Regions from separate parts of the Kitasatospora sp. NPDC001309 genome, predicted to be linked through region 2. Evidence: riboswitches for the same ligand, from Rfam matches in the RefSeq annotation. Region 2 holds a riboswitch; the other holds the start of a gene.
What was found. Region 2 has a riboswitch for cobalamin ahead of ACFY2K_RS18265 (cobalamin biosynthesis protein). Riboswitches for the same ligand answer to the same signal wherever they lie in the genome.
Positions count from the first base shown of each region.

Region 1: it holds a riboswitch for cobalamin, as region 2 does, so the genes downstream of both, ACFY2K_RS25750 (HoxN/HupN/NixA family nickel/cobalt transporter) here and ACFY2K_RS18265 (cobalamin biosynthesis protein) in region 2, are expected to answer to the same signal.

Region 1 covers NZ_JBIAXC010000027.1:121,490-129,020, reverse strand. Annotated here, with positions in the region: gene rpsN (30S ribosomal protein S14) at 1-101, opposite strand, end outside; gene rpmB (50S ribosomal protein L28) at 101-337, opposite strand; gene rpmG (50S ribosomal protein L33) at 503-667, shown strand; gene ACFY2K_RS25755 (type B 50S ribosomal protein L31) at 698-946, shown strand; gene ACFY2K_RS25750 (HoxN/HupN/NixA family nickel/cobalt transporter) at 1,019-2,140, opposite strand; cobalamin riboswitch at 2,172-2,366, opposite strand; gene ACFY2K_RS25745 (ArsR/SmtB family transcription factor) at 2,448-2,831, shown strand; gene ACFY2K_RS25740 (hypothetical protein) at 2,885-4,567, shown strand; gene ACFY2K_RS25735 (AAA family ATPase) at 4,585-6,579, opposite strand; gene ACFY2K_RS25730 (Fpg/Nei family DNA glycosylase) at 6,650-7,459, opposite strand.
Region 2 covers NZ_JBIAXC010000016.1:70,180-77,710, reverse strand. Annotated here, with positions in the region: gene ACFY2K_RS18270 (cobyric acid synthase) at 1-38, opposite strand, end outside; gene ACFY2K_RS18265 (cobalamin biosynthesis protein) at 35-1,000, opposite strand; cobalamin riboswitch at 1,099-1,230, opposite strand; gene ACFY2K_RS18260 (transcriptional regulator) at 1,424-2,110, shown strand; gene ACFY2K_RS18255 (alpha/beta hydrolase family protein) at 2,516-3,634, shown strand; gene ACFY2K_RS18250 (hypothetical protein) at 4,267-5,592, shown strand; gene ACFY2K_RS18245 (CDP-alcohol phosphatidyltransferase family protein) at 5,695-6,573, opposite strand; gene ACFY2K_RS18240 (phosphatidylserine decarboxylase) at 6,560-7,252, opposite strand.

The DNA.
Region 1 (7,531 bases), on a different contig from region 2:
GGGTGGGCGATGAGCCGCTTGAGTTCGGCCCGGCGCTGGGCGTAGCGGGCGACGATCACTCGCCGCTGCTCGTTCTTGGCGATCTTGCTCTGCTTGGCCATCAGACCTTCCCCCCTCGGGCGCGGATGCGGGCGACGGCGGCCTCGACGCCGATCGTGTCGACGGTCTTGATCCCCTTGGCGCTCAGCACCAGCCGGACGTACCGGCCCTCACTGGGCAGCCAGTAGCGCTTGCGCTGGATGTTGGGGTCGAAGCGGCGCGGGGTGCGGCGGTGCGAGTGCGAGATCGCGTTGCCGAAGCCGGGCCGGCGGCCGGTGAGCCGGCAGTGGGCGGACATGGGTGCTCCCTGGCGTCCGGGAATGGGCAGGACGGAGGTCACGTTACACCAGATGAAAATGACATCCATTTCGGTGTACGGTTCCGATCCAGCCCCGCGAACCCCGCACCCGGAGGCCCCCGGACCCCGAGGGTCCACGGGCCCGAGACCCCAGGAGGACGCCCGATGGCCCGCAGCGAACTGCGCCCCGTGATCAAGCTCCGCTCCACCGCCGGCACCGGCTACACGTACGTGACCCGCAAGAACCGCCGCAACGACCCGGACCGGATGGTCCTGCGCAAGTACGACCCGGTCACGGGCCGGCACGTCGACTTCCGCGAAGAGCGCTGACCGCACGAACCCCCTCGGAGGAGCCCAGCCATGAAGCCCGGAATCCACCCCGCCTACCGCCCGGTCGTCTTCCGCGACAAGGTCGGCGGCCTCGCCTTCCTCACCCGCTCCACGGTCACCGGTGACCGCACGGTCGAGTGGGAGGACGGCAACACCTACCCGGTGATCGACGTCGAGATCTCCTCGGCGAGCCACCCCTTCTACACCGGCCAGTCCCGGGTGCTCGACACCGCCGGCCGGGTCGAGCAGTTCCGCCGCCGCTACGGCGACCGGCACTGACGGCGGAACGCGAACGGCGCCTCCCCGGCTCGGGGAGGCGCCGTTCGCGACGCGCGGGCACTGCCGCCACCGCTACTGCTGCTGCGTGGGCGTCCAGCGCTTCTCGACGCCCGCCAGCTTCCAGTACGCGATGGCGATCGCCCACACCACCACGAACAGCCCGGCGATCGCGTAGCCGACGTTGTCCAGCGAGATGTCCGCGATGAACCCGGTCACCGGGTCGGTCAGGTCGAGCTTCTCGTGCAGCACGCCGACCAGCTCGATGGTGCCGATGATGAAGGCCACCGCGATCGACAGCCCGGTGATGGTCAGGTTGTAGTACACCTTGCGCACCGGGTTGGAGAAGGCCCACTGGTACGCGAAGTTCATGAACGTCCCGTCCAGGGTGTCGAACAGGCTCATCCCGGCCGCGAACAGCAGCGGCAGGCAGACGATCGCGTACCAGGGCAGCCCGGCCGCCGCGCCCGAACCGGCCATCACCATCAGGGTGACCTCGGTCGCGGTGTCGAAGCCCAGGCCCAGCACCATGCCGACCGGGAACATCTGCCCGGGCCGGGTGATCGAGCGGGTCGCCCGGTTCAGGATCCGGGCCATGAAGCCGCGCGAGTCGAGGTGCGCCTCCAGCTCCGACTCGTCGAACTGCCCGGCCCGCATCGAGCGGAACACCTTGAGGATGCCGAGCAGCGCCGCCAGGTTGAGCGCTCCGATCAGGTAGAGGAAGGCGCCGGAGGCCGTGGTGCCGACCAGCCCGAGCCACTTGTGGGTGGCCGAGTCGTCGTCCATCAGCGTGTTCGCCAGCTGGGCGCCGCCCGCCACCAGGGCAGCCATGATGACCACCATCGAGGAGTGGCCGAGCGCGAACCAGAAGCCGACCGAGACCGGCCGCTTGCCGTCCGCCATCAGCTTGCGGGTGGTGTTGTCGATCACCGCGATGTGGTCGGCGTCGAAGGCGTGCCGCATGCCGAGGGTGTAGGCCGTGATGCCCAGGCCCACCCCGAAGACCTGGGTGCCGACGGCGTAGTTGTGCGGCGCGACCAGGAAGACGAGGGTCCCGAAGGCCACCACGTGCATGGCCAGGATCACCCCCATCAACCCGGCGGTCCGGAGGGTGTCCTCGCGCTTCCACCGGAAGGTGGGCAGTACGGAGGGGGCGGGGCCCGCCTCGGCGGGCGCGGCGGTTTCGGGCAGGGTCATCTTCGGATCACGCTCCAGCACCTCGTGGAATGACTTCGTGAGATGCCGTGGCCGGTCTCCTGGCTCACGGGGCTTCCCGACCCGCCTTCCCAGGTGCACGAAGCACCCAGTGGCACGTGGATCCGGACGACTGTCCCCCGATCACAGTGGCGAGGGCCGCTCCGGAATGGGACCTGTTGAGGGTCCGTCACCGGTCTTCCCGAGCACCACGGCGGGGAACACCGTAGGGGCAGGACCACACCCTCGCAAGGTTGCGCACCTGTGCAGGTGTCCAGGATCACAGGTCGTGAGCTGCCAGAATGTCCGCATGCATCTCGTACCGGCCGACCGCGCGGGCCACCGCACCATCGACGGACACCGGGTCTGCGAGGCCATCGCCGCCATCGGGGACACCGCCCACGTCCGGACCTGGGCCGAGCGGTTCTCCCTGCTCTCCGACCCCGGCCGGCTCGCCCTGCTGCTCGCCCTCCACCGGGCCGGCCCGCTCGCCGTCAGCGACCTGGCGGTCGCCACCGGCATGCGCGACCCGGCCGTCTCCCAGGCCCTGCGACTGCTCCGCACGGCGGGCGTGGTCACCGGCGACAAGGACGGACGCGTGGTGCGCTACCGGCTCGTGGACGACGCCCTGCGCCCCCTCCTCGACGAGTGCGCCGCCGCCGACCACGAGGAGCCCGCCGCGGCGGCGGGCTGACCGACACTCGGCAAACCACGCCGGGGGCGCGGCGGGGTGAGTACGATCACGATGTGCCGTCCCACCCCCACGTCTGGCCCGCCGACCGCTGGAACACCCGCCCGGTCAAGGCCCGCGTGCTGGCGGTCGCCCGCACCCTCACCTCGGCGACCCGGGTCCTGGACGTCCTCACCCTGCTCGACCCGGACGGCATCGAGCGGTACTTCACCGTCAACCCCGGCTCCGCGTTCGCCGACCGCGCCCTGGACGAGTACCTCCACGGCCTGCCCGGCTACACCGTGCTGGACTGGGAGGACGCCGTCCGCCACCGCTTCGACCTGGCCGTCGCCTGCGCCGTCCACGCCTCCATGCACCGGCTGGACGCCCGCCTGGTCGTCCTCCCGCACGGTGCCGGCTACAACCGCCTGGTCACCGAGTCCACCGGCGACGCGGTCAGCTCCGCCGGCCTCTCCCGCAACGAACTCACCCACCGCGGAGAGGTGTTCGTCGACGTCCTCGGCCTCTCCCACCCCGAACAGCTGGACCGGCTGCGGGCCTCCTGCCCCGAGGCCCTGGACGTCGCCGAGGTCGTCGGCGACCCGTGCTTCGACCGGATCCTGCGCAGCCGACGCTCCCGCGACGGCTACCGCGCCGCCCTCGGCGCCGTCGACGGCCGGCGACTCGTCGTCGTCGACTCCACCTGGAGCGAGCACTCGTTATTCGGCCGTCACCCCGACCTGCCGCAGCGGCTGGTCCGCCGACTGCCCGCCGACGAGTACGCGGTGGCCGTCGTGCTGCACCCCAACATCTGGAGCCGGCACGACCCGGCGGCCCTGCTCGACGACGCCCGGCGGATGGGCCTGCGCCTCGTCCCGCCCCACCAGGGCTGGCAGGCCGCCCTCGTCGCCGCCGACGTCATGATCGGCGACCACGGCTCGGTCTCCTTCTACGGCGCCGCCCTGCGACGGCCCACGATGATCGTCGCCACCGGCGCCGCCGAACTCGACCCGCGGTCCCCCAGCTACGCCTTCGGCCAGGCCGCACCCGTCCTCGACCCCGACGGCGACCTCGCCGCCCAACTCGAACTCGCCCTGGCCCGGACCCCGGACGACCGCACCGACCTGACGGCCATCACCGACCGCTCGCTCGCCCACCGCGGCGAATCCGCCCGACTGCTGCGCCCACTGCTCTACTCCTTCCTCGACGGCCTCGACGAGCCCGCCGGCGAACCCGTCCTGCCGCCCTACCCCAAGCCCGCGCCCCGGCCCGGAGGCGGCGAAGGGCCCAGCGCGTACGACGTCGAGGGCAAGAGCGAGGGGACGGAGGTCAGCCTGCGGCGCTACCCCTTCCACCCCGACGACCACACCCCGCGCGGCTTCCACGCCCTCACCGACGACCACCCGGGCGACGCCCTGCGGTACACCGCCGAAGTCCTCGCCCGCACCGAGGCCCGGGCCGAACGCCCCGCCGTCGAGTGGCTCGCCGACACCGCCCTCGAACTGCCCGGCCTCGCCGTCGCGGTGGCCGCCCTCGGCCCGGCCCGGCACCTGCTCCGGCTGCCCGGCGGCCGACTCCTCGAAGCCCACGCCGCACGCGACTTCGGCAGCCCCGAGCCCGTCCTCGACCCCCTGCTGCTCGGCTCCGCCGTCGCCTGCTGGCTCTCCGACGGCGGCGACCCGGCCGGCCTGCCCGAGCACGGCCTCACCGTCCGCACCGGCCGGCACTGCACCCGGGTCGCCTTCACCGCCGGGCCCTGACCGGCCCCGGACAGGGCCTAACCGGCCAGCTCCCGCAGCCGGGCCCGGCTCCGCGCCGCCAACTCCGGGTCGTCCAGTTCCTCGGCGAGGGCGAGCAGCAGGGTGTGCGCCTGGGCCTCCTTCGGGTACGCCTTCCGTTCCTCGGCCCGCCGCACGCAGTCGCCCGCGTCCGCGACGGCCAGGTCGAGCCGGCCGAGCGCGCGGTGGGCCCGGGCGCGGACCAGCGGCAGCTTCATCAGCATGTCCCGGTCGTCCGTGTCCACGGCCCGGGCACCGGCCTCCGCGAGCACGGCCAGCGCCTCCTCCGGGCGGCCGTCGGCGATCAGGGCCTGCGCCAGGTTGTAGCTCTGCACGATCTCGCCGTGGGCATCGCCCCGGTTCTCCTCCAGCGCCAGCGTGAACCGCTCGACGGCGTCACCGGGCCGGCCGTCGGCCAGGCACAGCAGGCCGTCCGTCTCGTACAGCACGCCCACCACCTGGCGGTTGGCCACCAGCGGCACCTGCTCGGTGGCGAGCGCCAACTGCTCGGCGGCGAGCCGGAAGTCCTGGCGCTCGTAATGCGCCCGGGCCAACTGGTTGTGCATCCGGACCACCGCGTCCGGGTTGTTGGCCCACCGGGCCGACTCGATGCCGGTCCGGTGGGTGGCGATCCAGTCCTCGTAGAGCTTCCGACCGTGGTAGAGCGGCCACAACGACTCGCACAGCCACCACGCCTCGTCGTGCCACTGCTGGTCGGCCGCGGCCTTCACCACCGCTCGCAGGTTCGCCCGTTCCGCGTGCAGCCACTCCAGCGCGTCCGCTCCGGACCGGAAGCCGGGCAGGGCGTCGCCGGTCGGGTCCTGCAACCGGAGCCGCGGCCCGGTCGCCCGGTCGGCCACCGACGCCCTGCCCCGGTAGTACGCCACCGCCCGCGCCAGCAGCTCGGTGCGGTCGGGCAGTTCACGGGCGCAGAGGTAGGCGTGGGTGCGCACCACCTCGTGGACCTGGAAGCGGTCGTCCACCCCCTGGTCGACGACCACGTCCAGGAGGTGGACGGCACACAGCTCGTCCAGGGCGTCCTCCGCCCGTTCGATGCCCACCGCGGCCGCCAGTTCGGCCGACACGAACGGGCCCGGGTGCACACCGATCAGGTGGTAGAGCGCCCGCCCCTGCGGCGAGAGCCGCTCGTACACCGGGTCGTACGTTCCCCGCAGGTTCCCCTCGTCGTTGTCCAGCACCGCCAACCTGCCCTCCTGGTGCGACAGTTCGGCGATCACCTGACCCACCGACAGCCGGCCCCGGCGCAGCAGCTGGCTGCCGACCGCGTTCAGCGCGATCGGCAGCCCGTCGCAACGCTCCACCAGCGCCGCCACCTCGTCGTCGGTGCCGCGCTCGGCGCTCAGCCAGCCCCGCACCAGAGCGGCCGCGGCCGTCGCGCCCAGGCGGTCCAGCTGCCGCACCTCGGCACCGTCCATCCGCAACGCATCCAGCCGCCGCCGACTCGCCACCACCACCATCCCGCTGGAGGGCAGCAGGGCGCGCACCTCGGCGGCGTGCTCGGCGTTGTCCAGGAGGACCAGGCAGCGCTGCTCGGCGGTCACCGTCCGGAACTCCCCGAAGCGCTCCGCCTCCGCGTCCGGCGGGCGGACCCCGAGAGCGCGGAGGAAGCCCTCCAGCACTCCGGCCAGATCCACCGCCGAGCGGTGCCGGTAGGCCTTGAGATCCGCGTAGAGCACACCCCCCGGGAAGCGCTCCGCCTGCTCCATCGCGAACTTGGCCACCAGCTCGGTCTTGCCGACGCCGCCCAGGCCGGTGAACACCACGATGGCCGGTCCGCCCCGCTCGGCCTCGCCCGAAGCGGCGGTGAGCGCGGCGAGTTCGCGCTCCCGGTTGACGAAGCTCTTCCGCGGCGGCCTGACCTGGTACGGGACTCGGTGCTTCGGGGGCAGCTGGACCGTGACGTTCCCGCCCTGGACCACGTTGCCGTGCACCACCGTGCCCGACAAGCTGTTGGACACCTCGTAGCCGTCCACCCGCGCGCTCCCTCCGACCAGCCCGGGCCCAGCCTACGGCGTCGGGTGGTCCCTGGCGCCTGAATCCTCCTCAGGCCGCCTGGCAGGTCGGGCACCAGAACAGGTTGCGCGCCGCGTGCGCCTCCGTCCGCACCTCCGTGCCGCAGACCAGGCAGGGCATCGCGGCGCGGCGGTAGACGTAGACCTCGCCGCCGTGGTCGTCGACCCGGGGTGGGCGGCCCATCGCCTCGGGGGTGTGTTCGGGGCGCACGGTGTCGATCCGGCCGGCGGCGGCGCCCTGGTGCATCAGGTCGACCAGGTCGGCCCAGATCGCGTCCCACTCGCGGCGGGTGAGGTCGCGGCCGGCCCGGTGCGGGGCGATGTGGTGGCGGAACAGCACCTCGGCGCGGTACACGTTGCCGACCCCGGCCAGCACCTTCTGGTCCATCAGCAGCGCGGCGACGGTCGTGCGGCTGCCCGATATCCGGCGCCAGGCCGCCTCCGGGTCGGCGTCGGCGCGCAGCGGGTCGGGGCCGAGGCGGGCGGCGACGGCGGCCTTCTCGGCCCCGGTGACCAGCGCGCAGGTGTTGGGGCCGCGCAGGTCGGCGTAGCCGTCGTCGTTGGCCAGCCGCAGGCGGATCAGCCCCACCGGCTCGGGCGCCGGGCCGGTGCCGAAGGTGAAGCCGCCGTAGAGCCCGAGGTGGATGTGCACCCAGCCGCTCTCCTCGAAGCCGAGGAAGAGGTGCTTGCCGGTGGCCTCCGCGCCGATGAGCAGCTGCCCGTCGAGCGCCTTGGCCTCGTCGGCGAAGCGGCCCTGCGGGCTGGAGACCTGCACCGGGCGGCCGCCGAAGGCCTTCCGGTTCTGGCCGGCGAGGCGGTGGATGATGTGGCCTTCCGGCACGGACGTCAGCTCCCCGGGTGGTTCTGGCAGGACCCGTCCATCATCTCAGCCGCCCCCGGCCGCGCCCGAACC
Region 2 (7,531 bases):
TCCGAGGTCGTCCCCGCGACCAGCAGTGCGTTGGTCATGCCCCACCCCTCTTCCTCATCAGCATGCGCAGCAGGACGTGCCCCGCGACCGTCGTACCCAGCGCCAGCGCGCCCACCCGCCGGGACAGCGTGCAGGCCCGCTCGATGTCGTCCACCGTCACCGGCCGCAACTCGGCACCCAGGACGGGCCGGTGCTCCACCCGCTCCCCGTACCGCAACGTCCCGCCCAGCCGGACCCCGACCGCCCCCGCGAAGGCCGACTCGGCCTGGCCCGCGTTCGGGCTCGGGTGCGCGGAGCCGTCCCGGCGCCAGACCCGCCAGGCGGTCCGGGGCTCGGGCGCGGCGGCCACCGTCAGCAGGGCCGTCAGCCGGGCGCCCGGCCAGCCCGCCACGTCGTCCAGCCGGGCCGAGGCCCAGCCGAAGCGGGCGTAGCGGGGCGAGCGGTGGCCCACCATGGCGTCCAGGGTGTTCACCGCGCGGAACGCCAGCAGCCCCGGCGTGCCCGCCAGGGCACCCCAGGCCAGTGCGTTCACCACGGCATCCGCCGTGTTCTCGGCCACCGACTCGACCACCGCCCGGGCGATCTGCTGCCCGTCCAGGGCACTCGGATCCCGCCCGCACAGGTGCGGCAGCCGCTCCCGGGCCGCCGTCAGGTCGCCTGCGGCCAGCGAGCGTCCGACGGTGCGGGCCTCCCGGGTCAGCGAGGTGCCGCCGAGCACCGTCCAGGTCGCCGCCGCCGCCAACGCGGCCCGGCCCAGCGGACGGCGCCCGACCGTACGGTCCAGGGCGAGCGCGCCGGCCGCGACCGCACCCACGCACACCGCGGTGTACCCGGCACCGGCCGCCCGGTCGTCGCGCCACAGCCGCCGCTCCAGCCGCCCCGCGGCCGTGCCGAACAGGGCGACGGGGTGGCCGCGGCGCGGGTCGGCGTACCGGGCGTCGGCGGCGTAGCCCACGACGGCGCCCACCGCGAAGGCCGCGGCCCGGGTCAGCGGGCGCACAACATCGAGAAGCCGGGGATCCAACCGGGCGGGGCAGCCTGCATCGCGTGGGTGTCCTCACTCAGGGTCCGCGCCCTGGATCGACGTACCGGGGGCGAGAGTCTCCTGGCTTCCGGGTCCGACGCACCCCCGGGCCTTCCAACGGCCCCTGACGGTCCGCCGTGGCACTTTCCGAGCGTGCTCCCCGGTGACAGTGGCGGGACCGCGCCGGACTCGCACCGGCTTCCTCTCCATGCCTCCGTTTGGCCCCAGGATCCCATCACGCGCCCGAACCGGGAGTCAACCGAGGTCACGGAGGGGTTGGTCACACGACGCACCCGCCCCCGCCCTGTGCGATCGCCCAGTACCACCAAGAGCCCGGCGCCCCCGCTTCGTGCGTTCGGCGGCTGGGGCCGCGCCGCAGGCCACGCCTACGGTTCGGCCATGCGCCGCAGAAAGCCCCCCGTCGCCGCCCCCGCCCCGGTGCCGTTCTCGCCGGAGGCCGCCCGGGCCCACCGAACCGGCCTCGGGCTGACTCCCGAGCAGGTCGCCGAGGGCATGGCCGCACACGGCGTCCGACTGCTGCCCGGCCACGTCCTCGCCTGGGAGGACGGCGTGCTGCGCCCCGGCGAGACCGAGTTCATCGCCCTGGCCCGCGCCCTCTGGTGCCCGGCCGCCGCCCTGATGCCCGGCCACCCCGTCAGCCTGCGCGACCACCGCCTCGCCCGGGAACTCCCCCCGGAAACCGTCGCCGAACGGGTCGGCATCCCCCTGCCCACCTACCGCCAGGCCGAACTGACCGGCGACTGGGACGGCGACCCGGACCAGACCCACGCCCTCGCCCAGGTCCTCGGCCTGCGCCTCACCGAACTCGTCGAGGCCACCGGCCGCCGCGAGGCCCTCGACGCCCTGCTCCGCCAGTGCGTGGCCGGCCGCTGGCAACCCCACCTCCGCCCGATCGCCCGCCTCGTCCCCGTCCCCGAACCCGACCTCGCCGCCGTCCTCCCCGTCCTCCACCAGGAACACCACATCCCCTCCCACTGGGGCACCACCACCCACCCCACCACCCCACCCCTCACCCCCCGCTTCTGGCACCTCCTCAGCACCCACCACCCCACCATCCCCGTCTGACCGGCACCAACCCACTGCGGGCGTACAGGCACGGGCGCGCGGGCAACGCCCCGCGCGCCCACCACCCCCTCCCCCCACCACCCGCCCAAGGCGAGAGGGACGCGCTGCGGGAGGGGGCGGTGGAGGGGGTGGGTGCGGAGAGGGGCGTTGCGGGTGATTTTCAGACCGCCCATGGCGCCCAGCACCCCACCCCACAGGGTCGGCGGTCGGAAAATCACCCAGCCCCCGGAGCGCCCACCCCCGGAACCGCCCCCGGCGTCACCCACCCTCCCGAGAGCCCACCACCCCACCCCAGCCCCGCGCAGCGGCCCCCCCAGACGGCCCCGCCCAGTGGCCGCCCCGCCACCCCCCTTGTGGACTGGTCCTCGAACACCGTCCGGGTCAGTGAACAGAGCGGGGATCGATATGCGTTGGGGAACCGCAGCCGTCGTGGCGGCCGCCGCCGCCGGGGCCGCCGTCCTGGTCGTCGGCCGTCGGGCCTCCGAGCGGTTGGTCCGTCCGGCCGCGGGCCCGGCCGCCGACGGCCCGGATTCGGGGCCGGTGCTGGTGCAGAGCCTCGCGGCGGGGCGGGTGACGTTCAGTCGGCGTCCTGAGAGCCTGCGCCCCGGTCGCTGGGCGGTGGAGTGGGCGGACGGCGGGCACGCGGTGGTGGAGGAGGTCCTGCACAGTGACGCGCAGGGCGTCACCCGCCGGCTGGTCCGGGCGGACCGGGGCACCCTGACGCCCGGCACCGAGGTCCGCTTCACTCCGCGCGTGCACCTGGGCGATCCGACCTCGGCGCTCGGCCTGGCCTTCACCGACACGGTGGCCGACGGCGAGCTCGGCCCGCTGCCGGTCTGGCTGCTCGGCGGCAAGCGCGGTACCTGGGTGGTCCTGGTCCACGGCCCGGAGGCGGACCGCCAGCAGGTGCTTCCGGTGCTGCCGGCCCTGCACCGCCTGGGTCTGCCGGCGCTGGCGGTCACCTACCGCGGCGACGAGGGCGCCCCGGTGTCCCCGGACGGCTACAGCCACTTCGGCGAGACGGAGTGGCGGGACGTCGAGTCGGCGATGCGGCTGGCCCTGGACCACGGCGCGGGCCGGGTGATCCTGTACGGCTGGTCGGTGGGTGCGACGACGGTGCTGCAGACGGCGGCGCGTTCGGCCTGGGCGCACGCGATCAGGGGGATCGTGCTGGACTCGCCGGTCCTGGACCTGCCCACGGCCGCCCGTCGGGACGCGGCCCGGGCGGGTTTCACCGGGGTCTCCGCCGAGCTCGGCGCGCTGGCGGCGGAGGGCCGTACGGGCGTCGACCTGGCGGACTCCTCCCGCTTGGCGGAGGGTGCGGACCTGCGGGTCCCGACCCTGGTGCTGCACAGTCCGGACGACACGCTCGCGCCGATCGGCCCGGTGGAGCACCTGGCCGCGGCCCGCCACGACGTGGTGAACCTCCAGCGCTTCCCGGGTGCCGAGCACGCGGCCCTCTGGAACTCGGCGCCGGACCACTACACCGAACTCCTCCGCCGCTGGCTGACCCCGCTCCTCTGACCCCGCTCCTCTGACCCACCCCCTCTGACCCACCCCCTCCGGCCCTCCCCTCCGGCCCCACCCCCCTGACCCGCCCTCAGGGGCAAACCTTGCTCCCGAAAACCCGCCCCAAGCCCGTCAGCAGCTCCCTTCCCCCCTCACCCCCCTGCACCGGAAGTCGACCCCGCCGACTTCCGGTGCCGCCGCGTCCCCCCGCAGGCACATGCCACCTGGCCGGATCGCAGTCCTCCACTTGCACCGCGCCCCACCCCTCCCGCCCCCGTGAAACCACCCACAGGCCCCGTCCCCACACGCAGCGTGACGCCCCGCCGCCCCCTGGCATGACCCCGCCACACGTTTCCGGCCAGGCGGTTTGCCTCTGTTGCCCGATCTTGCGGAGGTGCCGCCCCCGGTCGAGCGGTCGTACGGGCAACCGGATGTGACAGAAGGCCGGTACAAGGGGAAGACTGCTCGACGTGACGTCTCGGAACCCGCGCGACCGTGATGCCCCGCTCCCGCCGACGATCGGTACCGGTGCGACGGTGACCCGTCTCCCAGGTACGGCCCAACGGCCTTCCGGCGGCAGGCCGGGCGGGGCCGCCGTACCCCGGCGCCGTGGGCCCGCGCCGGCCCCCGGCCGGGGCCGGGTTCCGGTGCCGGAGGGCTTCCCCGCGCCGGCCGAGCTGGCGCCGCTGGCCCGTCGGATGCTGGTGGACGCCGTCCGGATCGCCCGCTGGGCCGGGGAGCTGGCGGAGGTCGACAAGCGCGGCGAGCTGCTCCCGGACGACGCCCGCGACGCCGGCCGGGCGCTGGCCATGACGGTCGGCGCGGCGGTCAAGGCCTGGGGCCAGGCCCTGCTGGTGGGCCTGGTGGAGGCCCGGGACGGCGGAGCGGGCCCCGGTTGGCGCCTGCACGCCTGGGAGCACGACGACGAGGCCGTGGTGCGCGGCTGGTCCGGGCTGTTCGACGCCTGGACGCTGCTCGCCCCGGTGCCGCCCGCCGCGCTGCGCGGGGTGTTCGCGGTCCTGGCCGGCCAGGCCGTGGACCAGGCCCCGCAGTTGCTGTCCTTCCTGCACCTGGTGGACGGCCCGGTGGCCGAGAGCGAGCTGCTGGAGCTGCTGCGCCGCGGCCTGGACGAGCGCCGGGTCGGCGCCGGGCTGGGCAACCCGGGCCTGTCGCCGGTGCCGCACGCCGCCTCGGCGGTGTCCGCCGTCCGCGGCACCTGCCGGGCGCCGCAGATCGACACCCCGGCCGCCGTCTCCGACGTGGCCGCGGTCCTGGACTGGATGCTGGACGGCCTGACGGCGGTCGGCGCCGTGGTGCGCCGCGACGACGCCGCCGAGCTGTCCCCGCTGGGCCACTGGGCGGTGCGGGCGAAGCTGGAGGAGATCTGCACCGTCGCCCAGACCGCGGCCGGGCACATCGAGCAGAGCGCCTTCGAGCTGCTGAACGCCTGCGCGGACTACTCGCCGGGCCCGGCCCGGGCGGAGTTCCGCGCCTGGGTGGCGGCCCGCCCGGCGGACCGCGCGGTGGCCGAGCTGCTGGACGCGGCCCAGGGTGACGACGCGCTGGTGCGCGGTCTGGCCTTCGAGGCGCTGCGGGTGGCGGGCGGTCCGGCCGAGCAGGCGGTGCGGGCGGCGGTGGACGAGCCGGTGCTGCGCCCGTACGCGCTGCTCTGGCTGGCCGAGCGTTCGGACGAGGGGGTCGCCCCGGCGGACGTGCTGGGCGCCGAGGACGCGGCCTGGCTGTGGGTGGACACGGCGGCGGCGGTGCTGGACCACGGCGAGACGGAGCTGCTGGTGGGGCACGTCGAGGGCGCCTCGGCGGGTGACCCGGTGCGGCTGTTCGCCCGGGCCCGGCAGTCCGGGCACCCGCGGGCGGCCTCGGTGCTGACGGCGGTCTCCGGCGTCCACCCGGACCCGGGCGTGGCCCGGGCGGCCCGCCGCTCGGCGTTCAGCGTCCACACCGGCGGGGCCTAGGCCCACACCGGCGGGCGCCTGGCCGGCACACCCGGCACGAGCACGACGGAAGGGCCCGGAACCATCAGGTTCCGGGCCCTTCTCCGTACGTCGTGCGGTGGCTCAGCCGAGCCGCGACTCCGCCCGCCGGGCGCGGACGTCGCCGACCTTCTGCCCGACCTTGCGCCGGATGACCAGCAGCGGCGCCATCGCGGCGAGCGTGATCTGGGCGAAGGCCCCGACGTGCATCAGGGTGTCGCCGCCGGGCAGCCCGGTCGCCCAGGCGGCCAGGCAGCCGATCGCCACGACGACCCAGCAGAGCGTGGCGGTGGCCAGCAACCCCTGGGGCTTCGGGTACTCGATCCGGCTGACCATGAGGTACGCGGCGCCGAAGATGGCGAGCAGACCGGGCAGGAACGGCGGGTCGAGCAGCACGATGGCGATGACCGTCATCGCGCCCATCGGGCAGGGCATGCCCTGGAACACCCCGGGCCGCATCTTGACGGTCGAGAAGCGGGCCAGCCGCAGGACCACCGCGAGCAGCACGGTCAGCGCGATCAGCGCCGAGAGCTTGGTGTTGGAGCCCTGGGAGACCATGCCCCAGACCGCGACGAAGTAGGCCGGCGCGATGCCGAAGCTGATCAGGTCGGCCAGGTTGTCGAGTTCCGCTCCGAGGGCGGAGGAGCGGAGCTTCCGCGCCACCAGGCCGTCGAAGAGGTCGCACATCGAGCCGATCAGCAGCAGCGTCACCGCGGTGGCGGCGCTGTGCCGGTCCGGAGCGGCGTCCGGGTTGGTGATGTGCGGGACCAGGACCCCGGTGGTGATCGAGTAGATCGCCAGGAAGCCGCAGACGGCGTTCCCCAGGGTCAGGAAGTCGGCGGTGGACAGGTGCTGCGGGGAGCGCGGGGCGCGCAGCTCACGGTCGCGCGCCCAGCGGCGACGGCGCAGGGCCGTCTCCTCGTCGTCCAGGCCGACGATTGTTTCAGGATCAGTCACGGTCAAGGCGCGTCACCCCGGCTGTGGTCTTCTGGCCGACCTCGACGCCGACCTCGACGCCGGCCGGCAGGTAGGTGTCGACCCGGGAGCCGAACCGGATCAGGCCGATCCGGTCGCCCTGCTCGACCTTGGTTCCGGCGGCCACGTACGGCACGATCCGGCGGGCCACGGCCCCCGCGATCTGCACCATCTCGATGTCGCCGAGCTCGGTGTCGAAGTGCCAGACGACCCGCTCGTTCTGGTCGCTGTCCTTGTTGAAGGCCGGCACGAAGCCGCCCGCGACGTGCTCGACCGACGTCACCGTGCCCGGCAGGGGCGCGCGGTTGACGTGGACGTTGAGCGGGCTCATGAAGATCGCGACCCGGGTGCGGCCGTCCGGCCAGGCGTCGATGCTCTGGACCACGCCGTCGGCGGGGGAGATGACTCTGCCGGTGCCGATCTCACGCTCGGGGTCGCGGAAGAACCACAGCATGCCCGCGCCGAGCGCACAGGCCGGTACCGCCGCCAGGGCCCACTTGCCGTTGCGCCGGGTGAGGGCGGTGGTCACGGCGGCCGTGGCGAGGGTGGGGACGAACCAGGGGGTGGCTCCGCGCGCGATGGTCACGCGGGGTCGCCGACCGGCCGCCGGGGCTGCGAGGGCATCGCGGTCCGTGACGGAGGTGTGAGGGGACGGGCTGATGGGCATCGAAAACCTTTGTCGCGGGGGATCATGGCCGCTGGACGGGGGCCACCGCGGGATCGGTAATAGAAGGGACGGCTTGCTGTCCCGGTGGATGCTATCGGGAGCACACGGTGGGTGGGCAACCCGCCTGCTCGTTCATGTGTCCGGTGGGAGCGCGTGCGCGCGTCCTGCCTCTACGACCGTAGCTCGCCCCGGTCCGGTTCCCAAGGGACCGGACAGGGCTGGTGACTCTTGTCTCAGCAGGGGTGCGGGCGGAACCCGGTGGGGGACACGGGCCGTACC